Regions from separate parts of the Paenibacillus larvae subsp. larvae genome, predicted to be linked through region 3. Evidence: predicted binding sites of a transcription regulator. Region 3 holds the regulator's gene; each other region holds the start of a gene.
The links. Region 3 encodes Rex, which represses fermentation and respiration genes when NADH is low (regulators of the CRP and FNR family bind a similar motif). Its sites were predicted from a motif close to TTGTGAAATATTTCACAA; they were not measured.

Region 1 (10,647 bases), 780 kb from region 3:
GTTAAAACTCAGACTCATTTCTCTAGTGGGTATAGCACTTTTAGCTATGTCTATCTTTCATGACCGACTTCGCATTTCTAATACAATAGGGACTATATTAGGAGCTATTGGAGTTGTTCTTTTAATTTTTTCAGAGGTTCTTGTACGTAAAGAAAAAAAGTAACGGAAGCAGCAGCGAACAGCTCGGGGATCAGACGATTAAACCTCTTCTTCGGTGTATTTATCATACTTTACCAAGGGGAGGTTTCTTTTCGTCTCATAAACATGTAAAAGGGCCGTCCATTCTTTCGTGATTTTTGGGACAGACCCGTGGTTTTATTTCATGATCTATTCAAGATAACATTCCTTCTTGAGTACTTGAGCACATCAAACACATATTACTTCCAATTTATATATAGTAGGTTAAAAATAAATAATACTATTATAATGATAAGAACGATAATGGAAAAATAAAATTCTTTACCTAATTTATTCATAACACATACCTCCTTAAAAAATCAATAATAATAGTATGCTTGGAATACAAGTGAATAACACATAGACCACGCCAACTTTTATCCAGTCCAACACAGTATTGGGAAAAATATTTTTCTTGGATAAAAAATAACAAAGCATGAAAGGCTTGATCAAATAATTGACTGGAGATAATAAAGTATACTGTTTTAAAGCCTGTATATCATAAATATATGGGGAAATTAGTAAATTGATGCCCAGATTCAGAATTAAAGTAATAAGATTAGATAACAGAACAGGTTGGATATAAACTTTCAGGTAGTGCATTCTCTTATAAAAAAAGTATACCGTGAAGTAAAGTAAGAAGACCTCATAACCTATCAAAAAAAACAGAATGATGATTTGAAACAAGAATGAAATAATGAAAATAATAAAATGGAAATGATCGGTATAATCTTTAAACTTTGCAGGAAGTCCACTGCTCTCTGCAAGCTGTTGAATATAATTAAATTGAACATAACTTGATATCAACAAGACTAAGGTAAGAGCTATTACTAACAAAATTCCCTTGGTATTTTTCACTTTAATCAACCCCTATAAGTGCCGGTGTTATGAACGATTCAATAAGAGCAGCTGTAATTGTTAAAAGAAAAATAATTGCGAAGATGTTGGCCATCTTTCGAAAAATTAAATAATCAGCTTTCCTTCTCCAAATCCCCAGGAAAAACAAATCCCAAGAAAAAAAAGAGTACGGCAAATAAAGAAACTACAACCAGTAGTATGTTCAATCTCATATAGAATAGCTCACTTCTCTGAAGCAAATTTCATCGCTCCCATGAATATGAATATTATGGGTGACAATGTTATTTATTTTTTTATTTTCTGAATGGGTTGAAAAAATAACGATGGATTCAGTTTGGGAAACGTAATCCTGTATAAAATCAAGGATTCTATGCATCGATGTTTTATCAAAGTTAACAAAAGGTTCATCAATCAAGACTAATTTAGGATTATTTAAAAAACCAATAATAAAAGAAAGTTTTTGTTTAGTTCCCAATGACAGATTTTTTATGAAGACGGATTTGTATCGGGTAAGCTCCAAGTATTCGATCATGTTGTCTTTATACGCTGTCGTCAGACATGTATTATTGTTTGATAACAATGCAATGAAATCAATCATCTCAGAAACAGTTAAATAGTCATATAAGAAAGGGTCGTTAGAGATTAACCATGTTAGTTTGAGATAATCCTTAAAATGATATTTTAAACTGATTTCGTTTAACAGAACATCTCCTTCAAATTCAGATATTCCGCCCAGAATATTAAGAAGGGTAGTTTTCCCAATTCCGTTTTTCCCTGTTAAAGTTACAATGGATTTCTTCGGAATTTCCAGATCAATTTCTTCAAATATCTTTAATCCCGTGTAGCTTTTTTTTAGGCCACAAATCGTTAGCATCGTTTTCCCCCTCTAATCAAAAAACAGATCTTTATTAGACAATAAACAAGGAATAAGCTAGTATAGCCAATCATGCACAAATATGTATACAACAGATGGGATTGTGTTAACTGAATAACGGCAAGAGGCATAGAGTAAAGAATTGGAGTGCCAAATATAATATAATTTTCAATCGGTTTTGAAATAAGAGCATCAGAATTTAAAGTTTTCATTTGATCAAAATCGTATTGCTTTAAGTTATAGATTCTTATAACTGTTAAAATAATGGTTGAGAAGAAAATCAGAACATACAATACGATGAAGGCGAGCATATCCACCGGTTTAAGGAACATAAGCAGCACAAAGTACGGAAACAATAAAACAAAGGATTGAGAAATAGTAGGAAAAACAGTTTGTTTTAATAAATAGTTTTGACAATTAAATTTCCTTAGAAAATAATATGTTAAAACCATAAATCTTTTTTCCAAAATTCCATCATATAAATAAAAATTGATAATTAGGTTAAAAACCGAAGGAGTGTAGCTAAAAACCAGAATCGTTAAGGTTAAGGGAATAGAACTATTTTGGCTTAGCAGAGGATAGGAAACAATCATAGATAAAACCAGAATCATAGTTCCTATTCTCAGTTTCTGTACTTTATTATTTAAATAAAACCCTCTTAGCAATAAACGTTGATAAACTACTTTATTTTTACTGAATGTTTCGATAACGGTTTCCCTATCCTTGAAAATTGAGCAAGTAAAACGGTTTTTTCTTAAGTGGGAATAAATATAGCAAAAAAGGAAAAAAACAGATAATAATATTGTCAACAACAAACCCTGGGTTTCAGAAGGAAACGAAATCGGTTCATTCTTCAGAAATAAAGTGAATACGTGTTGACTATTTATTTGAAATGCTCTTTGGAAATCAAATACCCTTATCGCTTCTATTAGAAGCAGGACAACCATTCCTATAGCAGACAGAGACAAACCTTTTTTATTCAGGATTTTTCCAATAAGCAAGGATAAGCCTAATAAATAGTTAAAAAGAATAAAAACTAAGCCAAGCAATAAAACCCATAACGCTGGATTAACGAAAAGAATAATCAATAACGAAAAAAAATAAGGAACAATGGAATAAATCAACGTGCCGCCAACTAAATCCAGGCTGAGTCTTTTTAGTATAAAGGAGGGTTCTTTCCTTTTCGGTAAAAGACGCAGTACAAATCTGAATTCATTTTTTAAATAATCGATTGGACGATGGCTGAATTTGAAATGAAGGGAAAGAAGGGTATGGATACTGCTTAAGAATCCGCTCAAACATACACCTGCCACTAGTTGGGCTGAAGATAACGTCTCCACCAGTAAATACAAAGTAGTGAATAAAAGAAGTGGAATAATGACCAGAACTTTAGATGATATCACCAAGAAATTCACTATTTTCATTCTATCCCGTTCATAAAATACGTCTAATATTTTTTTGTAAAATAAATTAATGCTCTCCCTGCTAACGCGTTTACGAATCCATTTATAATATTTCAAATAGCTATTGAACACCATTTGATTCATTTCCCCATTTTTTAATGATTTTAAATTAGGATATGGGGGATTGTTAAGTATCCCCCCCATATATTTCCAAAAAGTTAAAATTGAATGGCTGCCTGTTTGCCTTTTTCTATAACTATCTTTTTAATAGCAACACGATAAGCAAAGATAGCCGCCGCTGCGCCAATACCAACTTCTGTGAAGGTCAATAAAGTTCCAACCCAAGTTGCATAATCCAATACGTTTAGAACTGCGGCAGCAGCACTTGCCGTTAGTCCAGCTATACTCATAATAAGATTGATTTACTTGTTTCTCCTTTATTACTATTATTTGGGGTGTTAACACGTCCAGTATTATCCGTTATTTACCTCTATTTGTCAATATCCCCCTTTTGTTTTCTTCCTCTATGGTAATAGGAGAATTTAGACCATTAGTAACAATTTTGCTAGACAAAAAAAGCCATTCCCTCCAAAAAGGAGATCATAGGCTTCTTTGGTGAAATGAATTTCTCACATCCAGATATATTTCGAACATGTTTCATCCCCCGGGTGGAACTATTCTAGAAGGATAACTTATTGCGGATTTCCTCGCTGAGGATGCGCTCCATCGGAAAGATATTTTTAGTACGTCTTATCGTAAAAGTAATGATGCTGACTATTTCGTCATCTTCATTACGGACGGTAACTTGAAGAGATTCATTCGGCAGCAGCTCGATGGTGCATTCTCTTTCATTAAAACCAAGTTCTGTTTTATCCAGCCAGAAAGTCAATTCGGTCCCGTCTTCCTCAGTATCACACACTTCCAGATCGGTCAGGATTCCAATAGTATTCATGAGCGTGAGTCCTGTGGGGCTGGCAAATTCGACTTCCACCGGTTCTCCTTCGCTTTGCCACTGCCCTAAGCAGGTGGAACGACATTTCTCCGGAATGACTTAAGAATGGAATAATAGCCATAGCGATCAGCGTCCCTCCTTGATGGGATAAGTGGTATGTTTGTGCAGGCAGGCTTTGAGGGGTCAGGCTTTTCCCGTCTGATGCCGGCAGGATCTGCCTGATGGGACCCATACGGTTCAAGCCTGGTATTTGTTTACTGGTAACATATTCGCATGAGTCAACTTTCAGTACAAAAATAACTTTGGCAAATGCCTCCCTTACATGATGGATAACGTTTCCGAAGAAACGATAATGTCTATTTCTTTATATTATAAGCCATATCTACAGGTTTTTCCTTCTTTTCAGTAAAAATAGGGATTTTAACCACACGGCAGAATCTTTCACAACTTTAGATACGGCTAGTCTGTTCCTTCCTGAAAGTAAAGAAAGAGTAGGCAATTCCTACGATCAGCCAGCCAATTCCAAGCATCAGGGCATGGACATTCAAGCTGGTGAACAGCCAGGCACTGAAAAGAGCCCCTACCGAAGGCACGATCAGAAAACGTACAATATCAAAGCCTTCCCGGTATTCGTTCCGAATGAAGTAGTGGGCAATTACGGATATATTTACAAACATGAAGCCGACAAGTGCCCCAAAGCTGATGAAGGATACAATGACTTCCAGCTCTCCAAACATGGCCGTCAATGACAATATCCCGATAAATAAAATATTGAATACCGGAGTTTGCAGCTTGGGATGTACATATCCGAACACCTTTTTAGGCAATGACCCTTCCCGCCCCATGGCATACAGCAGCCTTGATGCACTGGCATGGGAAGAAAGGGAAGAAGAACATACTGCGACCATTGTTCCTGCCAGGAAGAACGAGTGCATGAATGCACCTCCTACAAACTGCGCAATCTCCAGAGAAGCGGAATCTGCTTCCGCAAAGGAACTGTAATCGGGATAGACCAGCTGCAGGAAATAAGAAGTACAAGTAAATAAAATGCCTCCAATCAAAGCGATCAAAAGAATCGCACGGGGAATCGTTTTACGGGGATTGATTGTCTCCTCGGAGAGGGTCGTCACCGCATCGAATCCCAGAAATGAGAAACAAAGAATGGAAGCTCCCCCCAAGATCAGGCTGAAATCCATATCAGGCGTAAAAAAGGGGGCAGGTGATAGCAAGGTGCCCTCGCCCATTCCTCTTATAAGTCCTTGGATTGAAAAACCGACAAAAGTTAAGGCTACCAGAGTCTGGAAAGACACCAGTAAAGTGTTGATGTTGGCCGTAAGGCGAATGCCAAGCAGATTAATTGTAGTGATCAAAACAGCCATAATAAGCACCCATATAGCCCCTGGAATAGCAGGAAATGCCGAGGTCAGGTAAGCGGCCCCGATGGCGAAGTTAACCATGGGCAAGAATAGGTAGTCGAGCATCACAGCCCATCCGACTAAAAAACCTACATACGGACTTATGCTTTTTTGTGCATAGGTGTAGGTAGAACCGGCTACGGGAAAGGCCTGGACCATTTTACCGTAGCTGTATGCGGTAAACAGCAGCGCAACCAATATGGTGATGTACGATGCTGCTACATGTCCTTCTGTTAAATGAGACACGATGCCATATGAATCAAATACTACAAGAGGATCCATATAGGCAAGACCGATCAACACTACAGGTGCTAGTGTGAGGGTTCTTTTGAGCTGTGTTTGCTTGTCCAATTATCATTCCTCCTAGAGTCAAAAACGCATGTACCGATATGCGTTTTCTACAGTTTGTTTATGCTGGCGGGCTTAAATAAAAAAGCCTTTTTTCAACATGAAACACATGTCCCGTATAGAACGGAGCCTTTCTTGCTTATGCAAAAAGTCAACTATGTAACAATACTATAATTACATAAAAAATCAATGCTGTTTTTCGAAAAAAATCGAGAAATTTTTCCACTTTGTCCTATTTTATAAGCGAATCTTATAACAGGAATATAAGATTCGAATTTCACATTTCTCCCCCTTGCTTTTATAGTGAAGAGGAACTCTCATTAGCGCGCTATTGGAAATATAGTGGGGGGATGTACATCATGAGTGAACTGCAACCAAAGACAAATCAACAAGATTCTGCTTCAGGCCGTACTCTAACCGGCCACCGGACGGATGATAAACAAAAAAAGACCCGGGGATTTATCCTGGGGCTGGTTATTACTTTGATTATCGCTCTTGCAGCCAAAGCATTCTCACTGATCCCGTACCTCGATATTATGGGCCAGCTTGTTATTGCTATCCTGATTGGAATTGTATGGAGAGCTTCCGCCGGAGTGCCGGCCATTGCCGAAGAAGGCATTCACTTTGCCAGTAAAAAACTGCTCCGTCTCGGTATCATTTTGCTTGGGATGAGATTGAATCTGATGGATATTATCCATGCAGGACCTAAAGTATTCGCTATAGCCGTAATCAATATCACGTTTACGATGATTGTTGTTTATGCCCTCTGCCGGGTATTTAAAGTGGATAAAAATTTAAGTGTTTTGACAGCCAGCGGTACGGCAATTTGCGGAGCTGCGGCGGTGGTCGCTATTGCTTCCCAGATCAAATCAGATGAAAAAGAAACGGCTGTCGGTGCCGCCACCGTAGCCATTCTGGGAACTATTTTTACGCTTTTGTTTACACTGTTGTATCCGGTATTGGGACTTACCCCTGCGGGGTACGGCATTTTTTCTGGGGCTACGCTGCATGAAATCGCCCACGTTATTGCCGCAGCTGACCCGGGCGGAAGCGGAGCGGTGGATATTGCCGTCATTGTAAAGTTGACACGTGCAGCCCTGCTTGTCCCTGTCGCCATTCTGATTGGCGTTTTTATGTCAAAGGGGTCACCCCGGCAGGATAGCGGGTCTTCCCGTTCTTCCGTTCCGATTCCATGGTTCATTTTGGGATTTTTGCTTGTCAGCGGGATTAACTCTCTCGGGATCATTCCCGCACAGGCAGCTTCCTATATTGTGCTTTTAGCCTATATGCTCATTGCCATGGCTATGGCGGGACTTGGCTTGAACGTGGACATTGCCGCCTTCCGGAAACTGGGCATCCGCTCCTTCAGTGCAGGGTTAATTGGTTCCGTGATGCTTTCCGTTCTCGGATATGTACTCGTAATTATTTTCCAATTAAACACGTAAAGAACAGCCCTTGAACCGGATTTGGTTCCAGGGCTGTTTCCCTTTTATTTATCAATATGGCATTTAACCGGACGGGAAGGAGAGGAATACGCTTTGCATTTGAAATTAATCTGCTATAAAGAAGGAAACCGGAGAAGCCAAAGATTTGCGCCGCGAGGCGGCCAAGCTGGGCTTTGTCCTTCGCGATGAGGGGACACGCCAATATTTTTTTCTTAGTGATACAGACTGACTACGAATATTGTAAGGACGATGGCATAGGCGAACTCCAGTAAGCCCACCTGTTTGATGGTTATTTTTGTTTTTGGTGTCATGATTGCCCTAAGCAGACAGACAGCAAAGGGAATTATCAGCCATTTCGGGAACCACGTGAGGATGACCACAAAGGCGGCAGTATGATAGGTAACTGACAGCCAATAAAATGTTTTGTTATTTTTTTCTCTGATCATGGTTTTGACATAGAAGATGGTTCCAATGAAATAAAGCAGGCTGATCATAAAAAGTTCATGGACTGTACCCCAACCGGATATATATCCCCCTCCTGTATAAAAAGCTACATACACAATGGAGCAAAATTGAAGGACCGCAGCCAGATCGTTCACAAGCGACCTCTCCTGATTACGCGAAGCAAAGAAACAATTTACCAGGAAAAGTGGACCGTAAAACAGGGCTGTCCATACAAGCTGCGGATATAGAATCAGCAGCCAGACAGCCAGGGGAAACAGCAGGCACCCATAGAACAGGACAGGCCGTTTATAAATGGCCTTTTTACCTGTACGTACCCATTGAAGCAGGGGGTAGGAAAATAAATAAACAAGCAGCCAGGCTGTAAACAAAAGCAGATGACCAATTTTGGGACCGGAGGCCGCCATGCCGAAGGCAAAAGGTATTACAAGCATAGCCCAGGCACCATGTTGTGTCGGGATGTAACCTTTAATAAAATAACCCCCTTAAGATTCTCAATATTTCTTATTTTACCGGGTAGGGGGACCGGCGATAAGGGGAAATCACGATTTGTGAACATATAGTCGAAAATAATGTGAGTAAAATCACTAATTTCGGCCCCTTTTGTTAAGTATGTCATAGTTCAGGATGGACCGGTTGTCATATAGTGGATGTAAAATTGGATCATTTCTCCCGATTTTCAGGCAGGAAACGTTCATTGTTTCTTAAACAGTGAAGCCGTTTCCTCTTGTATATAAAGACCTCTTGTTAGCATTGTTATAACCAAATTGAAATGGAGGGAAGCAACTCATGCAACATACAAAGCTTTCGCGGGTGAATGAGCTCGGACTATTTGAAATCCGTCTGGAGTCGATTGGAGGGCTTGGTGCCAATCTTGCGGGGAAGATGCTGGCCGAGGCGGGGGTTCTGCATCTTGGCCTGAACGGTTCTAATTTTTCTTCTTACGGATCAGAGAAAAAGGGTTCGGCGGTAAAAGCTTTTATCCGTTTTTCTGACCCCCATGTTTCGTTAAGAGCATCCTCGCCTATTGACCATCCTCATGTTGTGGCTGTTTTCCATGAAGCCTTGCTCACTTCCCAAAACTGCGTAGACGGACTGGACGAAAATGGTCTGCTGCTTGTAAACACAACCCAATCACCGGAAAAAATCCGCGATTTATCCGGCTTCAACGGAGGCACAATCCTTTGTGTGGATGCGCTTGGTATTTCTATCCGGGAAAAAACGAGAATCAATACAGCAATGCTTGGTGCACTTTGCAGGGCGGTAGATTTCCTAAGCCCGGAAGCGGTAAAGACGGTCATCCGGCAAACCTTTGAAGCCAAATATCCGGCACTGGTTGAAGCCAACCTGAGAACTTTTGAAGCGGGTTATAAAGAGATCATATCCCGTTCGTTTGCCCCGGAAGACGGTTTTAAAGGGGGCCGGTTCAGAATGCCCCTGTATTTGGATATGAAACGCAGCCTATTGGCGGTGTAATCCTGAACCCGGGGAATACGGTGTTTAAAGATTTAAGCACCTCCCGCCAAGGCTTCCTGCCCGTTTTCAATCAGCAGGACTGTATCAATTGTGCAGCGTGTGATCAGAGCTGTCCCGATTTTTGTTTTGTTTGGGCAGAGGGAGAGGACAAAAAGGGAAGAAAACATCAGTTCTTGCAAGGAATAGATTATCAGTACTGCAAAGGCTGTTTAAAATGTGTGGAGGCATGTCCGACAACCGCCTTGTCTAAAGGAAGGGAGACAGAAGGGTATGCTGGCGTACATGCTGTAAAGCACAAGTTTTCGTTACTGGAACATGTTTAATAAAACTATTTATTTAAAAGGGGGAAGCCTATCGTGAGCGTACATGAAAAAGAACTTCCGATAAATGGCGGAGCACCCGCGCAGAAGATGGATTTCCGTTCCGGGAATGAAATGGCCGCCAAGGCGGCAGCGCAAATTAACTATCATCTGATGGGGTATTTCCCTATCACTCCATCCACGGAGATTGCGGAATATCTGGAGGAAATGAAATCAAACGGTGAACACGATATTAAGCTGATACCCGCGGATGGTGAGCATGGTTCTGCGGGTATATGCTATGGGGCTGCCACCGCGGGAGGACGCGTATTCAATGCAACTTCCGCCAATGGTTTCCTGTATATGCTGGAGCAGCTCCCTGTCCAGTCAGGTACGCGTTTTCCGATGGTACTTAATCTGGTCACCCGTTCAGTATCGGGACCTCTTGATATCCGCGGGGATCATTCCGATTTGTATTATGCCTTAAATACAGGCTGGCCGATTCTCATGGCGAGAGATCCCCAGGCTGTATATGACATGAACCTGATAGCGCTCAAAGTGGCCGAGCATGCCGATGTCAGGCTCCCTGTTATCGTGGCATCTGACGGCTTTTTCACTTCCCATCAGAAACGCAGGGTTCATTATTTCGAGGATCGGAAGACAGTGGAGGGGTTTGTCGGCAAAACCGGTCCTGTCTACGTAGATTCAACAGATACGAAGCATCCGGTTACCATTGGCCCGTATATGAACGACCCGGATTATATCAATAACAAATACCAGCAGTCTGAAGCCATGTACAGGGCTGGGCAAGTGTTTCTTCAAATAGCTGCCGAATATGAAGAACTTTCAGGACGGCATTATGGGCTTCTGGATTCGTACCGGATGGAGGATGCTGACATTGCTCTTGTTCTGCTTAATTCGGCTGCAGATACAGCGAA
Region 2 (10,647 bases), 1.3 Mb from region 3:
CCCGCATTCGCATCTACCGCAAAATAAGCAAAAATAGTTCCGTTTGCATCTTTAATTGGATAAGTAATCGTAGTCCACGTACCAAACATGTCATGATAGAAATCGGTAAACATGACCTCGCCTGTTTTGAGCATTTCCTTTACTGTTTTGGCTACTTCCATAGGCTGTTCGTACAAATCCCCGATGTTCACGTTATCTTTGCTGAAATCTTCCATCAAATTTTGCGGCATTGCCACCAGGGAGGTTTTGCGTCCGTCCGCAAGCTCGGTTCCGAACACATAGCCCTGGGCAATGTTAGGATTATATTTGTTGACTTGGCTGAGATACTCGCGAAGTTTCGTTTGAACAGGTCCATCATAACTCTTTTCCTTAATAGCGGTCTGGATATCGTTAGGATCAATACCCTGGACCCACTTATCGGTTACAGATTGAATCTGCTGGTGCAGCTGTTTAATCAGAATTTGCTTTTGAACCAGGTAGCTGGAGACGATTAAAATAGTACCGATCAGGATGATGTTCATAAATGATAAAAGAAGATTTTTTGAGAAAAAAGATAAATTAGTAAATTTTCGCACGTGATTCCACTCCCGATTTTAGTAAAAATAATGTGACTTAAGACCTATGATCTCCACTGGGTTTATTGCCTTCAGACTCATCCCCGCAATTAAATCTGTATTATATATCGAACCAAAGTCACTAAGTTGTTAGAGATTTTTTCATGTTTTTATCATTTTTTTCATAGTAATTTTCAAAAACTTAATAATATGTACATATTATAAACTGAATTTACCTGCTGTGGGAATATGAAGAAGTTACTCATTTATAGGTCTTTAGATGCAAAAATGAAGGAAAAATTCAAGGAAAAGAAAACACGGGGCAAAAGGCAAGAAAATAGACATGCAAGGGTTTCCGCCGGATTAGAAAAGAAAAATCAGTTTGAAAGACCCGGATGTCCTATACAATAGGAGAGGCAGCCTTAATTTTGGATTTGGGGCTGCCTTAGAAACGTCAAGCCGCTTTTCAGGAAGAAGGCGGGATCGCTGCTGTCCGGGAGACGGGAGCAGGATTTTGCTTCCACTTCCGGAAGGTTTCTATAAATTGGCGTTTGCTTTCTTCATCAGGAAAGCTTTGTTTCGGAATGATAAAAGCCTGCAGGCCATTGAAATAAATGAAAAGATGCTGATCCGTTTCAACCAGGTCTCCAACCGTTTCCCATTTGACTTGGGTTTCTCCGCCGTTATTTTGCTCCGTAATTCCGTCTTCCGTTACCTCTAGCGTCTGTTTTCCGAATAAATGCTGCACGTTTGCTCCGCTCACATATTTGGTTACACTTCTGCGGGCCATACTTTCAAAAAACTTAGGATAAAATACCGCCCACACTATGGCCAAACCAATAAAAATAACAAAAAAGGGGTGTAGCCCATTCCTGATTCATGTAAGACAGAATAAACGGAATCATGATATAGATAAGCGGGATAATGAAACGCTGAATCAACAGAGAACGCTGTACGGATTTCGCATGCTTCATATGATACATATTAAATGTGATGAAATCATCTGCTGTTGTTTCGCATTGGATCTTCATACCGGGCTCCTTTCGCCAAAAAGTAATAGAGGCAAACACCTCCAGGTTCCACCCCATCATTATAACGTACCTTCAAGAGAAAACAACCTTGCCATTCTTGTTCAAGTACGGCTATTCGTTGGTTATAAAACACTGGCTTCAATTAAGAAAGCACGCGCCGCGAACTTGCTGCTCGGACATGCTCTCGTTGTGGATTTGTAGTGAAAAGAAGCAAGCAATTGTATCAGGCTATATGTGATTTTATGCACCCAGGTTTCTGAAGTTTCTTAGTCCTTTACTTACAGCTTTGGCAATAATCAGATATACGATAAATAACAACAGGAACAGAATCGAGTAGACACCGAATACGATGCAATACGGCAGGAAACCGAATTCCATACCAAGCATATTGTCTGCGGCAAAAAACGGCAGGGTAAGTAAGACAAGCAAAGCTAGCTTGAACCAGGTACCCTTATTATAAATCCTGAATGAAACGGTAAGCCGGATCCCGGCGTAATTAAGCAGCGACATTATCAAGAAAGCCAGAATGGAAGCGGTCATGATGCCATCAATACCCCATTTGGGGGCAAGTATAAGGTTTCCGATGATTTTAGTCAGTACTCCAAAGAGAACGGACCAAATCAGAAGACGCATTCTTCCCGTGCCTGTCAGGATAGCGCCGGAGGTTTGCATTAGAATCTGGAAAAAAGCACTGATGACCATCAAAATCATCATACGTGGCGCAAGCTCTACACCAATTTGTACACCGCCAAAATTGAAGATGCCCGAAATCGGAAAAGCTGTGATACAAAGAAGCAAAACCATCGGCAATCCGGTGATAATCGATATGCGATAGACCTTGGTCACATTCCGGCTTACGATTTCCATGTTCCGCAGCGAATAGTTGGATGAAATAATCGGTACGGCCGTTTGGCTGAGGGCAATAGCCAGGATCACCGGCAGCCCTGCAATCGGCTGGGCGATGCCGGTATAGACTGATACTACATCGGCAGCATCGGATAGTCCCATTTGTCCATGCAGCAAAGAAATAATGGTGGAAGTATCGATCGTATAAATGACCGTCACCGCCATGGAATAGATGACGATAGGAAGACCGGTCAGAATAATCATGTGAAAAAAAGATTTATTAAATAAAAAATATTTAAGCTTGTGCGGCCTCTTTGTATTCCTTAATGTCCGGAGTACGGAGGTTTCCGGAAACATCTTTTTCGAATAGAACACCATAATGAATAATGCCCCTATCCCGCCTACAACGGCTCCGAAAGAAGCACCGGCAGCAGCCGCATTCGTGTTGACGGACAAGAAGACCCAGGCAAGAAGCAGTGAACTTGCTACACGGAAAATTTGTTCTACGATTTGTGAAATGGCATTAGGCGTCATATGCTGCCGCGCCTGAAAATGGCCGCGCATAATCGCAATCAACGGGAAAAACAGCAGTGTCGGTGCGATTGCCCGGATAGATGAAACAGCCGACGGGCTTTTGACCCAGGATGCATAAAGAGGAGCAGCTATGTATAAAAGCAAGGCTGCCAAAAAACCGATCAAAATGGCATAGAGGATAGCGGAAGCGTACAGTTCCCGGGCCTCTTTTTCACACCCGTTTGCCAGTTTGGCAGAGACTGTTTTGCTTAGTGCGCTTGGGATTCCGGCCGTAGCCACGATAAGGATCAGTGAATAAATATTGAAAGCGATGCCGTAGGTACCCACGTCACTAAGGAGCATATAGTTAAGCGGGAGCTTTTGAAAGACCCCTAAAAATCTTGAAATAAATGCGGCCAGTGTGAGAACCAGCGTTCCGCGGATTAACGAGTCTTTAGTCAAAGGGTGTACACCTTCCCGTTTCAAAAATAAGAATGAATTGCCGATCGGCTTCATGCAAGCAGCAAATTTGTTATCTATTGTATCACAAGTCAGTGATCATGAACGAGAAGAAAGTAGGAACGGGGCGGTTTTTGGCGGAAAATGCCAAACATTCATGGAGCTGTCGGATAACAATGAAAAGGAAATTGTGGATAGATAGCTTCTTCGCAATGAACTATCCACAGATTTTTCTGAAAAATAAGAAGAATACACAATTCATCAACAAAGTTTTGCACATTTTCCACAGATATTGTGAATGATTGGTAGTTATAACCCAGATGTTGTGGATGAGTAAGACGGGAGGAAGAAATCATCCACAGAAAAACAGTAGGGAATTCTTTGGGGACTAACGGAAAAAAATCGACAGGTTCCGATTGTACCACGTTTTGGGAAGAAAGCAAACAACTGTTCCGGAGATTTTCCTAAAAGAAGAAAAAAGTTTCCCGCAACACCTTGCAGGTGTAACAGGAAACTTCTTTGTGTGTAAGCTTTAAAAATAATCAGCATGCCAAGGCTGCTCATTCGGAATCAGGCGCTCAAGCCAGTTAACCATTTCAACCGGACCTTTAATCCGTTCCACTTTTTTCAGATAGGCAGGGCGCCTGTAGCTGAGCATCATCGTTGTTAGCGTCTGAATGTCCATGGAAAGGCCGTCCTCACGTCCAGATTCCTTAGTTACGGTTAGCCGGCTTTCATCATTCCAGGAAAGGACGAAAGTATCGTTGTTCCAATCCAGCATAGGGTCTTTTAGATGCAGTACAATCTCCTTGATTGCAGGATCTGTCCGAACAGGTCTCTGGAAAGGGAACTCCTCCAGAAATCCTTGAACGTCTACAATTCTTCCCATGTAATAAGGGGAGATTTTTTGCTCAATTTCACCGTCTTCCAGCAGAAAGGCGAGGGGTTCATTGGTGAAAATTTTGCCTTTTACATCGTATACCATCGAGATATGGGCCCGGATAAAATTCCAAAGGCCGCGCCTGGCTTCCTCGTCCAAATAAATCATTTCCGTGGCAAAGAACGTTTCTTCCTCCACCTTATAATAGATATATCCGGTCGGCTGGCCTTCAGGATTATAATATATGGCTACCGATAAATCCGACCTCTCCCAGCGGAAACGTTCGTCCCAGGCCAAAGCGTTGCGGATCATGGCTCCATGGGTCCGTCTGGCGAAACGGGCATATACCTGTTCCTTATCGGGATGATCGATTACAACCCTCATCGTGCGTCCCGGCACTTGGCTCATTTTGGGAATCTGTGTATCTTTTACTCTGTAATCAATCACATCGGATATGATCTCCCAGCCTTTTTTTCGATAATAGGGGATGGAGTAGGGGTACAAATAGGAAAGCGTCTGGCCTTTCTCTTTCATCCGGAACAGCATTTCCTTCATTAGAGAGTGAATGAGCCCTTTGCCGGCATATTCGGGATAAGTACCAACCCCGGTGAGACCCCCCATTTTGTATAATTTGCCATGGATATTAACTTGAAAAGGATAGACCATGATCTGGGAAACCAGTTTATCTTTATCGAACCACCCTAATACATCGCAAGCTTGCAGGAGCGGTTTTTTCATATTGAGCAAATATTTATCCCCGATTTCATTGATCTCCGCATTTGTAATTTGAAATACGTAATTCATCAGGTCGTTAAACTGTTCCAAGTGTTTTTCTTTGACTTCGCGCATCTCTAAACTTTCTTTAAGGTCTTGCGGTGACATGATGAGACTCTCCTTTAGTTCATCTTTTTTTATAAGAAACAGATACATCCTATTATGGATGGGTGAATGGAATGTATGCATAAATAAACAGGCAGAAACTCCTGCTGAACAAGCGATTACTGAATAATAAAAATCATTGGGGTTAAAGAACAAAAGTAAATTGGAAAAGACAACGGGAAAAGAGCCGCTCTTACAGCAATTAAGGAAGAGGCAATAAGGAAGGGATGAAGCTATGTATAGGAGAGGTCAAAACGTTTCCAGATAATAAAGCAGGTATTCCGTCGGTGCGGTTCCATAATTTCAATTCCTTTCATCAAAATGGTTCTTTATTCTTATTATAGCATAGAAAAGGGTTAGACTTAAAATCATCGGGCCGCCTCAAAAGCATTTACCCCAAAAAATAGCCGCCTGTTGCAGAACAAGCGGCTATTTTTATACTGGTATTCAATTGCCGGAAGCGACTAGCGTATACTTATCATTCGTCAAATTAAGTTTCATTCCGGAAGTGGTATAGACCTTCTTGTCTTTGGTTATAAAAACCGCTTCAACCCCCTTAAGTTTTTCCACAAAATCCAATCCTTTTTCAAGTCCGAGGGTGAAGGTCTTGGCCAAAGCATCGGCATCGATGGATTTGTCCGTCAAAATAGTGACGCTGCTTAAATTGTTTTCTACCGGATATCCGGTATCCGGATCTAAAATATGATGATAATGTTTGCCGTCTTCAACGAAATAACGTTCGTATATTCCCGAGGTCACAACAGTCTGGTTATCTACCTTGATGTTTCCGATCTGATTTCCCCGTGATTCAGCCGGATCCTGGACGCCTACTGTCCACAGCCGGCCATCCGGTTTTTTGCCGAGGGCAAATATATTACCTCCCAAATCAATAATGGCACTGTGAAAATCATGCTCGGTCAAGTAATCCGCAATGCGGTCTGCGATATACCCTTTGGCGATACCTCCAAGATCCAGAGCCATACCGGCTTCTTCCAGCTTAACCGATTTATCTTCATCATGAAGCGTTATTTTGCGGAAATCACTGAGTTTACGGTTTTTTTCAATTTCATCTTTGGGAGGTACCTTGGCTCCTTCTGTGCCGATTCCCCACAAAGAAACGAGAGGACCGATAGCCGGATCAAAGCGGCCATCTAGCATTTCCGCATATTTCATGGCTGTTTTGATAACGTAATAGGTCTCGTCCGAAATCTTGACGGCTTCTTTACCGGCAGCCTGTTGGATCTTTGAAAGTTCGCTATCCTCTACAGTCCGGCTCATTTTTTGGTCAATATCCTTCATCATGTCGTGCATTTCTTTAAAATTTTGATCCGTAACACGAGGGTCATACACTTTAATGGTTACAATCGTATCGAAAATAAAATAGGTTTCAGATTTGGGCTCGACCGCAGCCGTGGATGCTCCTTTTTTGGATTCAGATTGGTTGCTGCAGCCGACCAGACCTATAGCAAGCATAACCGAGAAAAGAAGAATGCTTGTTTTTTTGAATGTATGCATAGAATTCCCTCTCTCTTCTGATTCTAGCTGGATTATATCATTCAGAATAATGCGGGAATGTGATATTGTTCACAAAAAGCTGTTAAGAATCGTACTATAGTAGAAGATAGAGAAATAGGAAGATTTCATGACACTGTGAAGTTTTGATGGTTGATGATTGTACAGGCCCTTTGAAGTGCTCTTTCAGGACAATCTTCATTGATGATTTTCTGCGGGGCAGTGTATAATGGGCGTGTTTTTTCAAAATTTTGATTCAAGGAGACCGTATTTCAGCCATGAAATTAAAAAGAGGAGACTGGATGATCATTATCCTGGTCATAGTGGCAGGATTAGCTTTCATGATTCCAAGATACTGGCCGTCTGACCAAACAAATGGAAAAAGTCACAACAATAAAACGTATGCGAAGATTTCCGTGGACGGAAAGGAATTTAAAACCGTCGAGCTCACACAGGAAGAACAAATCATAGAAGTAAAAAGTGATCATGGCCTTAATATCATAAAAGTTCATGATTACGGGGTGGAAATGACCGATGCGGATTGTCCGGATGAAGTATGTCTGACGTTTGGATTTGTTACCAAACCAGGCTAAAATATTGTATGCCTGCCTCACCGGGTGCTTGTTGAAGTGATAGGAGACGGCGGCATACAGGGAGATGATGAAATCGATGCCTCAACCTAATTCAATGAGGGAAACCTCGTCTGCTTTGAAAAAGGCAGTGATTATTGCCATCTTTGCCGCAGTAGCCGCTGTACTCAGTGTAGTAGAAACCATGATTCCAATGGGGGTCCAAATTCCCGGTATCAAGCTTGGGCTTGCCAACATTATGGTCCTGACCTGCCTGTATTTTATGAAGGGGCGGGATGCTTTTTCGCTTATTATTCTGAAAACGATCTTAACCGCCTTCCTATTCGGGACGTTCTCCGTATTTTTGTTCAGCTTCTTTGGTGCCTTATTCAGTTTCGTCGTGATGCTGCTTCTGATGAAACTTGGCAAAAAAGAGTTCAGTCTGACCGGTATCAGTATAGCCGGCGGTATTTTTCATAATATCGGCCAGCTGACGGCGGCTATGATTGTTATGAAATCGTCGGTTATTTTTTATTATCTTCCGGCTTTAATGTTTAGCGGCGTCGTAACGGGGGTCTTTATCGGGATAGCCGTCCGATATCTGACTGCGGCTTTGTCCAAGCTGTCTCTGTTTGAATCATTTCTGGCAGAAGAAGCCTGAGAATTCGCAGAGAAAAAAGAGCGGGAGAGGAAAAAATGAGGGATCCTTTGATAGAACTGAACCGCGTTTCATTTGCCTACCGCGAGGGGGAACCGCTTCTTCAACAGATCAATTTGATCATACCTGAAGGACAATGGGTGTCCATAGCAGGCGCTAACGGCTCAGGCAAATCTACACTAGTCAAACTCTTAAACGGACTATTGGCCCCTTCCGAAGGGAGAGTTTATATCGGTGCTATGGAAGTGATGCCGGATACGCTTGTTGAAATAAGGCAGAAGGTGGGTATGATTTTTCAAAATCCGGATAACCAGTTCGTTGGCACAACGGTAGAAGAAGATATAGTGTTCGGCCTGGAAAACCGCTGTCTGGATATAGAGGAGATGAAGCAGCGGCTCCATCAATATGCCTATAAACTGCAGATTGCGGACCTGCTGGATAAGCACCCCAGCCAATTATCCGGCGGGCAGAAACAAAGGGTTGCTATTGCCGGAGTGCTTGCTGTAGAGCCTGATATTGTCGTATTTGATGAATCAACCTCGATGCTCGATGAGAGGGCCAAACGGAACATCATCAGCCTCATGAAGCAGATGCGGGCGGAAAGACGATATACGATGATTACCATTACTCATGATACGGATGAGATCGCCGCTTCGGACCGGGTGGTTGTTTTGAACGGGGGAAACGTGGCGGCAGACCGGACTCCGGAGGAGCTCTTCCAGGACGAAAAGCTGCTGGCTTTATGCAGGTTGAAGGAGCCTTTTCATATGCAGGTATGCAGGCGGCTAAGGGAAAGAGGAATTCAGGTAGGTCTGCATCTCGGGGAAAAGGAGCTGTTGGAAGAGCTATGCCGATTCAATTCGAAGAAGTAAGCTATGCTTATCAGGCGGAGAGCCCCCTGGAGCAGGAGGCTCTGAAAGCGGTCAGCCTAACTGTTGATAGTGGTCAATTTGCAGCTATTATAGGAGCAACCGGTTCCGGCAAGTCTACGCTTGTGCAGCATATGAACGGTATTCTTAGACCGACCAAAGGTACTGTCCGCGTATTGGACATGACAATAAGGCCCGGTTTAAAACAAAACATGAAGGAGATCCGCAGGCGTGTCGGGCTGGTCTTTCAGTTTCCCGAACAACAACTGTTCGAGGAAACGGTTGAGAAGGACCTGTGTTTTGGTCCGCGGAATTTCGGAGCCGGTCCGGAGGAAGCGAAGCTTATGGCACATCAGGCCATGGAGCTGATGGGACTGGACCCGGTACTGCTGGGGCGCAGTCCCTTTCAGCTTAGCGGCGGGCAAATGCGTAAAGTTGCCATCGCTTCTGTACTCGCGATGGACCCGGATGTCCTTGTGCTGGATGAACCAACGGCCACACTTGATCCTCAAAGCCGTGAGGATTTAATGAAACTTTTGCACCGCCTAAGCACAGAGAAAAACAAAACCGTCATTCTGGTCACTCACCGTCTGGATGAATTGCTCGAATTATCCGACCGGATTGTGGTCATGCATGAGGGAAGTGTCCTGTTTGCAGGTTCGAAAAAGGAGTTTTTCCACCAGTCCCTTATGTTGGAGAGCAAGGGAATAGAGCTTCCCAAGTCCATCCGGTTGTTTCACAACTTAGAGCGGAGCTTTGGTGTTAAACTGGACCCATCCGGTTTTTCACCGGAGAAGGCCGCCGAGACAATCGCTTCCGCACTGGGGAATATTTCTGACCGTTAAGGAAGGGGGGAGCGGCATGAACGATGCTTTTATCCTCGGGAGATATATAGAGACAGGCTCCTGGATCCATAGAATGGACCCGAGGGCCAAAATTACGGCAATGGTGCTGTATTGCATTGTCATTTTAGTCACGGATGATCCGGATTCCTATGGCCTCGTTACGGTTTTTTCCATCCTGATGCTGCTCAGCTCCAAAATACCGCTAAGTACCTATGTGAAGGCGATGAAACCGCTGCGGTTTCTCATGCTGTTTATCTTTCTGTTCCATCTGTTATTTATCAAAGACGGAACAGCTCTTTTTTCGCTTGGCGTAGCGGAGGTCCACTCAGGAGGATTAATTCTGGCCTGTACTACAGTATGGCGGATGGGTATGCTGGTTTCATTTACAGCCATTCTTACGTTTACCACTACACCGAATAAATTGGCACAAGGATTGGAGGATGTGATGAAGCCGCTTGGATGGGTAGGTTTGTCCCCCGAGAAGCTGACTCTTATGATCAGTCTCGCACTCCGGTTCATTCCGACCATATTCGAAAAAACGGAAAAAATTCTCAAGGCGCAAGCTTCGCGGGGAGCGGATATCAAGGAACTTCCCTGGGTGGAAAAAGGAAAAATGCTCGTGTCTTTGTTGGTCCCCGTTACCGTAAGCTCCTTTCGCCGTGCGGAAGACCTGATTCATTCCATGGAATCTCGGGGATATGTGCTCGGTGCTCCCAAAACCCGGTATCACAGGTTGAACTGGTCGAGAAATGACAGCCTGTTCTTGGCTTCATTTCTTTTGCTTGTCTTTCTGGTAATATCAGGGGGAATTTGGTTGTAGTCCCGTCTTGTTCCATGATAAAATTCACAGTATCGCCCCGCCTATGAGGTATAAACGTGTGATTTTTCACACAAGCACATCGTCGGGCCTTGTTACACTTGAGATATCTTACAAGCGACGGAGGATGACATCATGGCAAGATATTTTAACGGAAAAGAAATTGAACTGCTTGCTCCGGCAGGCACATTTGAGATTTTTGAAGCGGTTATACG
Region 3 (10,647 bases):
GCTCGGCATGTTAAAGCGGGAAAACCAGCAGTTCGCTTTTTGCGCCTACAATGATAAGGAAAGAGTGAGGACATGGAAACAAACCGCAAGCCGCTTACGACGGCAAAAATCAAAAGTATGAAAAAAGAGGGCATTCCCATTACAATGATCACGGCTTATGACTATCCCTCTGCCATGCTGGCTGAGGAAGCCGGTGTAGATATGATTTTGGTAGGGGATTCCTTGGGAAATGTGGTGCTTGGCTATGATTCAACCCTTCCTGTAACGGTTGATGATATGATTTACCATACGAAAGCCGTGACCCGTGCCGTAAAATCTGCCTTCGTTGTAACAGATATGCCCTTTATGACTTATCACGGAAGTCTTGACCAGACCCTATATCATGCCGGGCGCATCATGCGGGAAGGATTGGGAAAAGCCGTCAAGCTGGAAGGGGGAGCTGAAATCGCCCCGGCTGTGAAGGCTCTAACCCAAGCGGGAGTTCCTGTTGTCGGCCACCTGGGATTAACTCCGCAATCTGTTCATCAAATTGGGGGTTACCGGGTTCAAGGGAAAAATTCTGACCAGGCCCGGGAACTGCTAAAAGATGCTTTGACTATCCAGGAAGCGGGTGCTTTTTGTTTGGTGCTGGAACTCGTTACGGACGAACTGGCCGCTTGGATAACGGATCAGCTCTCTATCCCGACTATCGGTATCGGAGCGGGTCCTTCCTGTGATGGACAAGTGCTTGTTTTCCATGATGCTGTAGGCTATGAATCCAAACCATGGCCTAAAAAGTTTGTAAAAACTTATGTCCACGCCGGAGAGCTCATCCGGGATGGAATTACCCAATTTGTCAATGAAGTGAGAAACCGCCAATTTCCGGCCGGGGAGCATACCTTTAAGATGGATCAGGAGGCGGTTGACCGTCTGTACGGAAACAAAGGGAACTAACCTACGAACTTATGACTAAAGGATTACAAAGGAGCATGAACTCTGGATGAAAGTCATCACACGTATTGCCGAGCTGAAGCAAGCCATTTGGGAATTAAAAACGGGACATAACCGTTTTCATCTTGCCCCCGTCGGGTTTGTTCCGACAATGGGATATTTGCACGAAGGCCACTTAAGTCTTGTGGAAGAAGCCAAAAAACAGTGTTTTATCGTTATAATGAGCATTTTTGTGAACCCTCTTCAGTTCGGGCAGAATGAAGATCTGGATCAATACCCGCGGGATATAGAGCGTGATAAACAGCTTGCTTCGGAAGCGGGTGTGGATCTTCTTTTTCTTCCGACAGTTGAGGAAATGTATCCCCGGTCACAGCGTACTACCGTTCATATATCCGAACTTACGAACGTTCTGTGCGGGGCTTCAAGGCCGGATCATTTTGACGGTGTTACAACTGTGGTATCAAAGTTATTCCATATTGTTCAGCCGGATAAAGCTTTTTTTGGGCTTAAAGATGCACAGCAAGTGGCCGTGATTGAACAAATGGTAGAAGATTTAAACATGAATGTAGAAATTGTTCCCTGCCCGATTGTCCGTGAAAAGGACGGGCTTGCGAAAAGTTCCCGGAATGTTTATTTAAGTCCTGAAGAGCGAAAGCAAGCCCTGGTTCTTTCCGCGGCACTGAACGATACACTTACCTGGCTAAGCGAACAAAAGGAATTCAATACTCAGGAAGTCAGACAGAGGCTTGTAGACCAGATTAGCAGTCAGCCATTGGCGGACATCGATTATGTAGAGGTACTTAGTTACCCTTCTCTCAAGCCCCTGCCTGAACGGCTTACCTTAAGTAATAATGTAGACGAGCGTATCATTTTTGCTTTAGCCGTTCGTTTTGGTGGTACGCGTTTAATTGACAATGCCATATTTCATTGGGGAGAGATCAGCCATGTTTAGAACTATGATGAAAGCTAAAATTCATCGGGCAACCGTGACAGAAGCAAATTTAAACTATATAGGCAGTGTAACCATAGACCAAGATATTTTGGATGCTGTGGATATGCTCCCGGGTGAGAAAGTTCAGATTGTCAACAATAATAATGGTACCCGTCTTGAGACCTATATTATTCCCGGCCCCCGCGGCTCTGGAGTGATCTGCCTGAACGGGGCGGCTGCACGTTTGGTACAGGTTGGAGATATTGTCATCATTGTTTCCTATGCCTTGATGACTGACGAGGAAGGCAGGAACCACTGCCCTACAATTGCCTTCATGGGTGAAGGAAACCGGATTGAAGAAGTGCTAAAAGAGGAGACACATTCCACGATCCGCTGAAGGGTTTTACATGTATGAAACGGGTAGCCCCTGCAAAGAATGAGTGTATCGGTACGAAGTCCATCGCTTCTTTGAATGCCAGGTTAAGGTGGGATACACTCATGTTCAAACAATTATTCGGTACCATGAATGAAGTTCTGGATGATATCATCAAGGAGTCGAAAACAGCCACAGGGGCTGCCAAACAAGAGCTTGAAGAACAGTTGACCGCCTTAAAAGCAATGAGTGATGAGTGCATTGAACAATGGCTGCTGTTTGAAGAGAAGCTCTCGCAATTCGTCCATAGCGCAACAATGAAAACTCCAACCCTTCATCAAGATCTATTGGAATTAGACTGGACAGGGAAACAATCCGAAGAATTTCTGCGGGGCAGGGTTATTTTAAACTATACATGTATAGACAGGCCATTCAAGAGTTTGAAAAACTTGTTCAAAAAGAGCCGGACTTTCTGCTTGCCCGAATTTATTTAGCTATGGGTTATTTAAAACAGGGAGAGTTGCCTGAAGCAAAAAGACATTTCCAGCTGCTTGCCCCTCTGGTTGATAATGCTCAAATGAAGGCCATTACTTATAATGCCCTTGGTTGTATTCAATTTTCCAGCAAGCATTTGAGTACTTCAAAAAAGCTTACAGCGCTGACCCGTCTATTGTGGAACCTCTTCTGAATTTGGAAGAATAACAGCTATCCCTTTTTCGTTCATAATTTGGTATGCTAAAGAGAAGAAGGAAGAAGGGATGGAAACTACAGGAATGAAATTTGCGGTATTAGATTTTGAAACCACCGGAACAAGCACTACCGATACGATTATCCAGGTCGGTCTTGTCATTATAGATGAATTCGATATTACAGACAGGTATACTTCCCTTGTGAATCCAGGGGTACGTATACCTTCTTCTATTACATCCCTTACCGGCATTACGGATGAAATGGTGGAGAATGCTCCTTCAGTGGAAAAAGTAATGGCGGATTTATACCCGCTGTTGTCTGATTGTGTCCTTGTGGCCCATCATGCCTCATTTGACCACGCCTTTTTACAGCGTTCCCTAACGAAAGCCGGGTATCCTCCTTTTACAGGAAGGGTACTCGATACAATCGATGCTTTAAGGGTTGCATTCCCTTCCCTTGGCAGTTTTCAGCTGGGGCATGTGTGCAGTTTGTTTGGAATAGAACATGAAAACCCGCATCAGGCAAATTGTGATGCCCAGGTAACAGCAGAGCTGTGGATTCGCATTATGCAGAAGCTATTTGGACTTCCTTTGCTTACTATTCAGAGAATTAGCCAGATCCTGGATCCGAATGTTAGTGACCTGGGTTGGTTTATTAATGAGATCCGCGCTTATAAAGAGCTTCACACGGCTGAGGATGAAGAAACTTACCGTTATTATCGGCAATTTGCCTTAAATGTCGATGACTGGGGGAAAGAAGAGCCTGTACGGGATGAACAGGATGTTCTTAATCTGGGAACATTTGATGAATATATGCAGCAGGTAAATGATTCCTTCAAAAAGGTCTTTCCTAACTATGAAGCTAGAGAAGCACAGCAACAGATGATTCACGAAGTAGCTTCTGCTTTTGAAGATACTAAACATTTGATGATCGAGGCAGGAACGGGTACCGGCAAAACATTGGGATATCTGATTCCGGCTCTTTATTACGGGATTAAGCATGAAGAAAAAATAGTTGTCAGTACACATACAATTAATCTTCAGGAACAGCTAAGAGAAAGGGATATTCCGCTTCTTCACCATATTTTGCCAATTGGGTTTACGGCTTCTGTTCTTAAAGGAAGAAGTCATTATTTGTGTCTTCGCAAATTTGAGAATAAAATGAATATCAGAGATTATGATCCCGGGAAGGAAGATACGCTTACGGCAGCCCAAATGACAGTCTGGCTTAATGAGACAGAGCGGGGGAAGATGAGGAGCTTTATTTTGGTAACCGGGGGATGTCTTTTTGGCATCAGGTTTCCAGTGATGCAGATTCCTGTATGAACAGGCATTGTCCGTGGTTCAGGAAATGTTTTTATCATAGAGCCAGATATGAAGCAGGTGAATCCGATGTTGTCATTACAAACCATTCTCTGCTGCTCACAGATACAAAAGCTGAGAATCGGCTCCTTCCTTCTTATAAACATCTGATTCTGGATGAGGCTCATCATTTTGAAGATGTAGCCGGGAAGCATTTGGGTACGGATCTTCATTATATGGGGCTGGCCAACCAGCTCTCACAGCTATACAAAGACAGCCATTCAGGGCAGCTGCCCATGCTGTTATCCCGGTTTTACGGAATACAGAACGACAAAATCACAGTTAGCTTACAGGCAGTTGAACGGATTAGTGAACGGATTGTGGATGCCAAAGAGGAATGGGACCGTTTAACGGAGAAAATGTATGAATGGCTTTCCGGAAACCATGAATCTTCCGGAGCTGAAACCGGCCAGCTCATCATTCGGGTTAAAGAGGATGTTCTTCCTGACAATTGGCATGAGTTTGCAGAAATTGAGGAAAATTTGCTTCTCGCGCTTCAGGACATTCATAAGAAATTGGACCAGCTCATCCAAGAGTTAAAAGAGGTTCAAGATGAATATGACCTGCAAAGCATATTGACCGACCTTGGGGGGATATCCAAAGAGATTGCCCAATACAAGCAAAATATACGATTTTTTATGAAACGGGAAGATCAGGATTTTGTATATTGGCTAGAAGCGAATACTTACACCAAAAGCCGGTCCGTCCAGCTTGTATGCGTCCCCCTTGATGTAAGTCCCTTGCTGCGTGACCTGATATTTGATACCAAAGATAGTGTTATCATGACATCCGCTACATTATCTGTGAACAAATCTTTTAGCTATTCTTTGGGAATGTTTGGTCTAGAATCTCCGGAAGAAGGGCAAGAGAAAGCTAAACTGAGAACGGTTATGCTGCCTTCGACGTTTAACTACAGACAACAAGCTTTAGTGATGATACCGCGTGATTTTCCGGGTATACGGGGCAGGCAGGGGGAAGCCCTTTTTGTTGAGGCTCTCATTCATTCACTGATGGAAGTGGCTATAACAACTAGAGGCAGAATGCTGGTGCTTTTTACGTCGAACCGGATGTTGAAAGATACGCATAAGGAGCTTAAAGAAAAACTCAGGCCTTATGGTATTGAAGTCCTGGGCCAAGGTGTAGATACCGGTAACAGAAGCAAACTGACCAGGCTATTTCAAGAAAGTGAAGCCTGTGTACTGCTGGGGACCAGTTCATTTTGGGAAGGGGTGGATATCCCTGGGCAAGCTCTGACCTGTCTGGCTATTGTGAGGCTTCCTTTCCAACCTCCAAATCATCCATTGGTTGAAGCCAAAAGTGAGAAATTGAAGAAAATGAATCAGAACCCATTCATCAAATTATCCGTACCTCAAGCGGTCATCAGGTTTAAACAAGGTTTTGGCCGGCTTGTGCGGACAGCAACAGACAAAGGGATCGTCATCCTGTATGATACTCGTGTAATAGAAACCCAATATGGCAAATATTTCCTATATTCATTGCCAGGGCCTAAAATGGAGCACATGACAAGAACACAAATTGTGCCAAGAATTGAAGAATGGATGGGAGAGAAGCAGGAATGAAGACGGAAAAAATATCTGAAGCCGTCGTTCGGCGATTGCCGATTTATTTACGGTACTTGAACGAATTAGCCATAAAGAATGTAATGACTGTTTCGTCTCAGGACCTGGGCCAGAAATTGGATCTGAACCCGGCGCAAATCCGCAAGGATCTAGCTTACTTTGGTGAATTCGGCAAGAAGGGGATCGGGTATGATGTTGCTTATCTGATTGAAAAAATTCGGCAGATTCTAAATCTGGACAAACAAAACCCAGTAGTGCTGGTAGGCGCCGGTAACCTTGGGCGTGCATTATCTAATTATAACGTCTATTTGAGCGATCAGATGAAGATTGTAGCGGTGTTTGATGCTTCGCCGGGCAAAATCGGTCAAACCATCAATAATTTACAGGTGAAACCGATGGAAGACCTGATTCCAACAGTTAGAAAACTGGGGGTTCGGATTGGGATTATTACCGTTCCGGCTTCGGAAGCGCAAAATGTAGCGAATCAATTCATTGAAGCAGGTGTGGAAGCTATCCTGAACTTTGCTCCAATCATTATTAAAGTTCCACCGGAAGTACGTGTCCATAATGCGGATTTCACAGCCGATCTTCAAAGTCTCGCTTATTATCTGGTAGAAAAAAACACCGAAGCTTAATAGCTTCGGTGTTTTTAAGTCTTTATACAAAAAATTTAAACATGAGCATGTAGATCAGATAGGCAATCGCAATACTGATTGGAATTGTAATTACCCAAGTAACAAGCATCCGCTTAACTGTTCCCCATTTTACATCATGCAAACGCATGACACTACCTGTTCCGATAATGGACGAAGAAATAACATGAGTGGTAGAAAGCGGCATTCCCATAGCTGTTGAGGCCTGAATAATGGCGGACGATGTTAAATCAGACGCAAAGCCGTTAATCGGTTCGATCTTGATAATTTTTGAACCGACGGTTTTAATAATCCTCATTCCGCCAATTGATGTTCCAAGCCCCATGGCCGTTGCCGCAGCCAGTTTAACCCACAGAGGTACGTCCAATGTATCTTGTAAACCGGCAGCGACGAGTCCAAAAACAATAATCCCCATAGCTTTTTGGGCATCGTTACCGCCATGTGAAAAGGACAGAAGCCATGCCGATAAGATTTGGAAAAAACGGAAAACACGGTTTAACTTCGAACGGGATTTGTTACCGCTTAGAATGATGAGGCGTTTAATCACCGTCATAATCATGTAACCAGCCACGAATGCAATGACCGGGGAAAGGATAAGGATCAGTACAATCTTGCCGAAACCTCCCCAATTAAGGGCCCCTGCACCAGCACCGGCCATGACAGCACCAGCAAGAGCACCGATCAGGGTATGGGAGGATGATGAAGGGATTCCATAATACCAGGTGAGAAGGTTCCAGATAATTGAAGCGAGAAGAGCCGCGATAACAACATAAACACCGTTCTCAATATCAGCAGGGTTGGCGATGCTTCCCCCGACGGTTTTAGCAACTTCCGAGGAGAAAATGGCCCCGAGGAAGTTTAGGATTGCAGCACTCAAAATCGCAAAACGCGGTTTCATGGCTCTGGTCGAAATTGAAGTGGCAACAGCATTTGCTGTATCATGAAAGCCATTAATAAAATCAAATGCCAGGGCAAGCGCTACAATAAAGAATAAAGTGATCATGTTTGCCTCCTAATGTTACAGCTGGGCTTTCGCTTATGAGTAGCGCAGAACTACGCTTTCAAGAATATTCGCGACATCTTCACAGACATCGGTTGTTTCTTCAAGGCGTTCATAGAGTTCTTTCAAGTTGAAATCATCATACGGATCCCGGCGGTTTGTGAAAATTTCACGAATTCCCTCTCTCATCAAGCGGTCACCTTCGTTTTCGAGGCTGTTAACTTCCACCGTATGTTGCTTAATTGAATTGTATTTTTTCTTGGATAGCAGCTTAAAGGCTTCAAGCAAATGTTCACAAGCTTTTACGATTACTTCTGTAAATTCCTGCATGTACTTATCGATCGTTTGAATATTCAAATAATCAAAGCGGGCAGCTGTTGCTTCAATTCCGTCAATCACATCGTCAAGATTGGAAGCTAGTTCCATGATATCTTCACGGTCGATAGGAGTAATAAACACTTTGTCTAATTCACGGAAAATTTCGTGAGTGATTTGGTCTCCTTTAGTTTCCATATCCTTGATGTTTTGAAAAAAATCAGCAGGGAGCTTATTGCCCAACAGAGCATCGCGGAACATGATCGCCGCTTGATGTGTGTTATCGGCAGATTTCACGAGTAAGCCCAGAAAATCGACTTCATCTCGTTTGCTGTTGAAAATGGATACCATAGTCTTAAGTGCCTCCTAATTGTAGTGAATACCTTATTTCCGTATAGATTTAAATTACAATTCAATTAGCAATTTGCACATGTCTTGTATATTCGAATGAAGGATGCAAAGTGCGTATGTAGAAAATTGTAGCTTAAACTCACAAAAAATAAAATAGCATAACACAGATAAAGAAAGCAATGAACTTTTTGACGCTGGCCACCCTTGATTTTGACATAGGGAAGATGTAGAGTGAAAATGAAGATATACCGAGCGTTTTCGTCCCCATGTAGACGGACGAAGTCGTTCCCGTTTGTATAAAACCAAGGTGGAGAAGAGGTTATGGCTTTGGCAAAAAAAATTGTCATTACTGACGGGTTTTTTTTGACTCTAAAAGAGCAATGTCCCGTTCTGGAAGGGTCCATGATTATAGAGGAAGACCGAATTATTTATATAGGAGAAAATCCGTCTCCTCAAGATCTTGAACAAGCAGATGAAATCATTTCTGGTATAGGTAAACTGTTTATGCCCGGACTGGTAAACACTCACGGTCATGCAGCCATGTCACTGCTCAGAGGGTATGGCGATGATCTGGCACTTCAAGTTTGGCTTGAGCAAAAAATGTGGCCGATGGAAGCGAAATTTACTTCCCAGGACGTTTATTGGGCCACCCTTCTTTCAATAATTGAGATGATGAAGAGCGGAACAACAGCTTTCGTGGATATGTATGATCATATGGATCTGGTAGCCAAAGCTGTTGAGGAATCCGGCATGCGCGGCTGCCTTACCCGTGGCGTGATCGGTCTTTGTCCAAAAGAAGTGCAGGATCAGAAGCTGGCGGAAGCGGCCCGGTTTGCCCGAGACTGGCATGGCAAGGCTGACGGACGGATTACCACTATGATGGCGCCGCATGCTCCGTACACTTGTCCACCTTCCTACATTGAGCAATTCGTTCAGGCCGCACATGATCTGGACTTGCCTATTCACACTCATATGTCTGAAACCTTACGTGAAGTGGAGGCCAATGTTAAGGAATATGGCCTTCGTCCTGTGGAGCATCTTTATAAACTGGGTGTCTTTACAAGACCGGCCCTTATCGCCCACGGGGTTCACCTGACGGATGAGGAAATCCGTCTTTTAAGCGAGCATGATGTCCGGGTTTCCCACAATCCGGGAAGCAATCTCAAGCTTGCAAGCGGGGTAGCCCGCGTACCCGAATTAATTCAAGCAGGAGTGAAAGTCTCTCTTGGAACAGACGGGCCGGCAAGCAACAATAACCTGGATATGTTCGAGGAGATGAGACTTGCGGCATTAATTCATAAAGCAGTAAGCGGAGACCCTGTTGCTGTTCCGGCAACGGAAGCCTTGCGTATGGGGACTATCATAGGAGCTGAATCCATTTGGCTTGAAAATATCGGTAAGCTGGAACAGGGAGCTAAAGCTGATTTTATAGCACTGGATATCGATCAGCCCCATTTTCTGCCGAAAACAGATTATGTATCCCACGTCGTTTACTCGGCTTCCGCAAAAGATGTGATAGATGTTTGGGTAAACGGCCGGCAGCTTGTCAAATCCGGAAAATGCCTCACGCTGGATGAAGAAAAGATTAAGCGTGAATTTGAGCTTTGCTTTGAACGTCTGGTACAATAGGACATCCGCCTTTATTCTAAAGTAATTGGAAAGGAGCTGGATGTGCAATTTCAACGAAATGGAAATGGATCGCAGGATCTGTATTTATGTTGATGACCATAGTGTTTGTTGTCACCCGATTTTATATGAATATCCAGACTGAACATTGGAATGAAAAAACGAAAGCGGTGGAGGCGGCGTATGCCAAAACCGTGCTGACTAAGGCCGACAAAGTGACCCCATTTCACGGAACAAGCAGTTATCAGATTGTCTATGGGCAGGATAAGCTGGGAAACCCCGTCATTGTCTGGGTAGGTGAAAATGGGGAAGTTCATACTGAACGGGCGGATCAGAATTATACGGAACAGCAGGTTCGTAATGAGGTATCAAAAAAGCATGAAGGTGCTGAAATCCTGCGCATAAATGCAGGCAAATTAAAGGACGAATATGTATGGGAAGTGTTTTATTCCGTCAAAGACAATAAAACCAAACGTTATTATTACGATTATTATAAATTTGCAGACGGTACTTTTATAGATACGTATACGCTCAGCTTACAATAAGCTGAGTTTTTTTTCACATTTTCCCACTCTTTTCTTTCGGTATTTTGTCCTCCACTATGATATACTTTTGTTTGAAGATTTATTTGCTATACGAACGTATAGATGAACCTACAGAAAGGGGGACGTTTATGAGAAAGCTGCGTCTCTTTCCTATTGTGATAAGTGTCGTAATAACAGCGTCTGTTTTATTTGGCGGATGGTTTGCCTATCAAAGTTTCGCGATGGAAAGTCCTTTCTCTCAGATCATCAGTAAAACTCCCGGTGTGGAGGATTCTACCATAGAGTTTGGCAA

Region 1: the regulator Rex is predicted to act here: its motif matches at 8,507-8,524, upstream of BXP28_RS17495 (YwiC-like family protein).
Region 2: the regulator Rex is predicted to act here: its motif matches at 6,735-6,752, upstream of BXP28_RS14840 (FAD:protein FMN transferase).

Annotation. Positions count from the first base shown of each region.
Region 1 covers NZ_CP019687.1:3,364,703-3,375,349, forward strand. The annotation lists gene BXP28_RS22920 (hypothetical protein) at 1-163, shown strand, start outside; gene BXP28_RS17460 (ATP-binding cassette domain-containing protein) at 1,244-1,909, opposite strand; gene BXP28_RS17465 (hypothetical protein) at 1,903-3,456, opposite strand; gene BXP28_RS17470 (hypothetical protein) at 3,531-3,722, opposite strand; gene BXP28_RS17475 (hypothetical protein) at 3,992-4,264, opposite strand; gene BXP28_RS17480 (APC family permease) at 4,714-6,030, opposite strand; gene BXP28_RS17485 (YeiH family protein) at 6,387-7,472, shown strand; gene BXP28_RS25645 (CysS/YqeB C-terminal domain-containing protein) at 7,618-7,701, shown strand; gene BXP28_RS17495 (YwiC-like family protein) at 7,685-8,368, opposite strand; partial or broken gene BXP28_RS17500 (2-oxoacid:acceptor oxidoreductase family protein) at 8,724-9,733, shown strand; gene BXP28_RS17505 (thiamine pyrophosphate-dependent enzyme) at 9,821-10,647, shown strand, end outside.
Region 2 covers NZ_CP019687.1:2,862,233-2,872,879, reverse strand. The annotation lists gene BXP28_RS14870 (methyl-accepting chemotaxis protein) at 1-575, opposite strand, end outside; gene BXP28_RS14865 (YcxB family protein) at 1,021-1,344, opposite strand; gene BXP28_RS14860 (hypothetical protein) at 1,358-1,585, opposite strand; gene BXP28_RS14855 (polysaccharide biosynthesis protein) at 1,826-3,406, opposite strand; gene BXP28_RS14845 (GNAT family N-acetyltransferase) at 3,936-5,165, opposite strand; gene BXP28_RS14840 (FAD:protein FMN transferase) at 5,610-6,677, opposite strand; gene BXP28_RS14835 (NusG domain II-containing protein) at 6,953-7,267, shown strand; gene BXP28_RS14830 (Gx transporter family protein) at 7,344-7,904, shown strand; gene BXP28_RS14825 (energy-coupling factor transporter ATPase) at 7,940-8,773, shown strand; gene BXP28_RS14820 (energy-coupling factor transporter ATPase) at 8,749-9,615, shown strand; gene BXP28_RS14815 (energy-coupling factor transporter transmembrane component T family protein) at 9,632-10,435, shown strand; partial or broken gene BXP28_RS14810 (peptidase U32 family protein) at 10,568-10,647, shown strand, end outside.
Region 3 covers NZ_CP019687.1:4,149,373-4,160,019, forward strand. The annotation lists gene panB (3-methyl-2-oxobutanoate hydroxymethyltransferase) at 73-933, shown strand; gene panC (pantoate--beta-alanine ligase) at 980-1,882, shown strand; gene panD (aspartate 1-decarboxylase) at 1,875-2,258, shown strand; gene BXP28_RS24730 (hypothetical protein) at 2,273-2,728, shown strand; gene BXP28_RS24735 (tetratricopeptide repeat protein) at 2,650-2,922, shown strand; partial or broken gene dinG (ATP-dependent DNA helicase DinG) at 3,008-5,865, shown strand; gene BXP28_RS21705 (redox-sensing transcriptional repressor Rex) at 5,862-6,500, shown strand; gene BXP28_RS21710 (inorganic phosphate transporter) at 6,523-7,521, opposite strand; gene BXP28_RS21715 (DUF47 domain-containing protein) at 7,555-8,184, opposite strand; gene BXP28_RS21720 (amidohydrolase) at 8,512-9,813, shown strand; gene BXP28_RS21725 (cell wall elongation regulator TseB-like domain-containing protein) at 9,900-10,355, shown strand; gene BXP28_RS21730 (hypothetical protein) at 10,484-10,647, shown strand, end outside.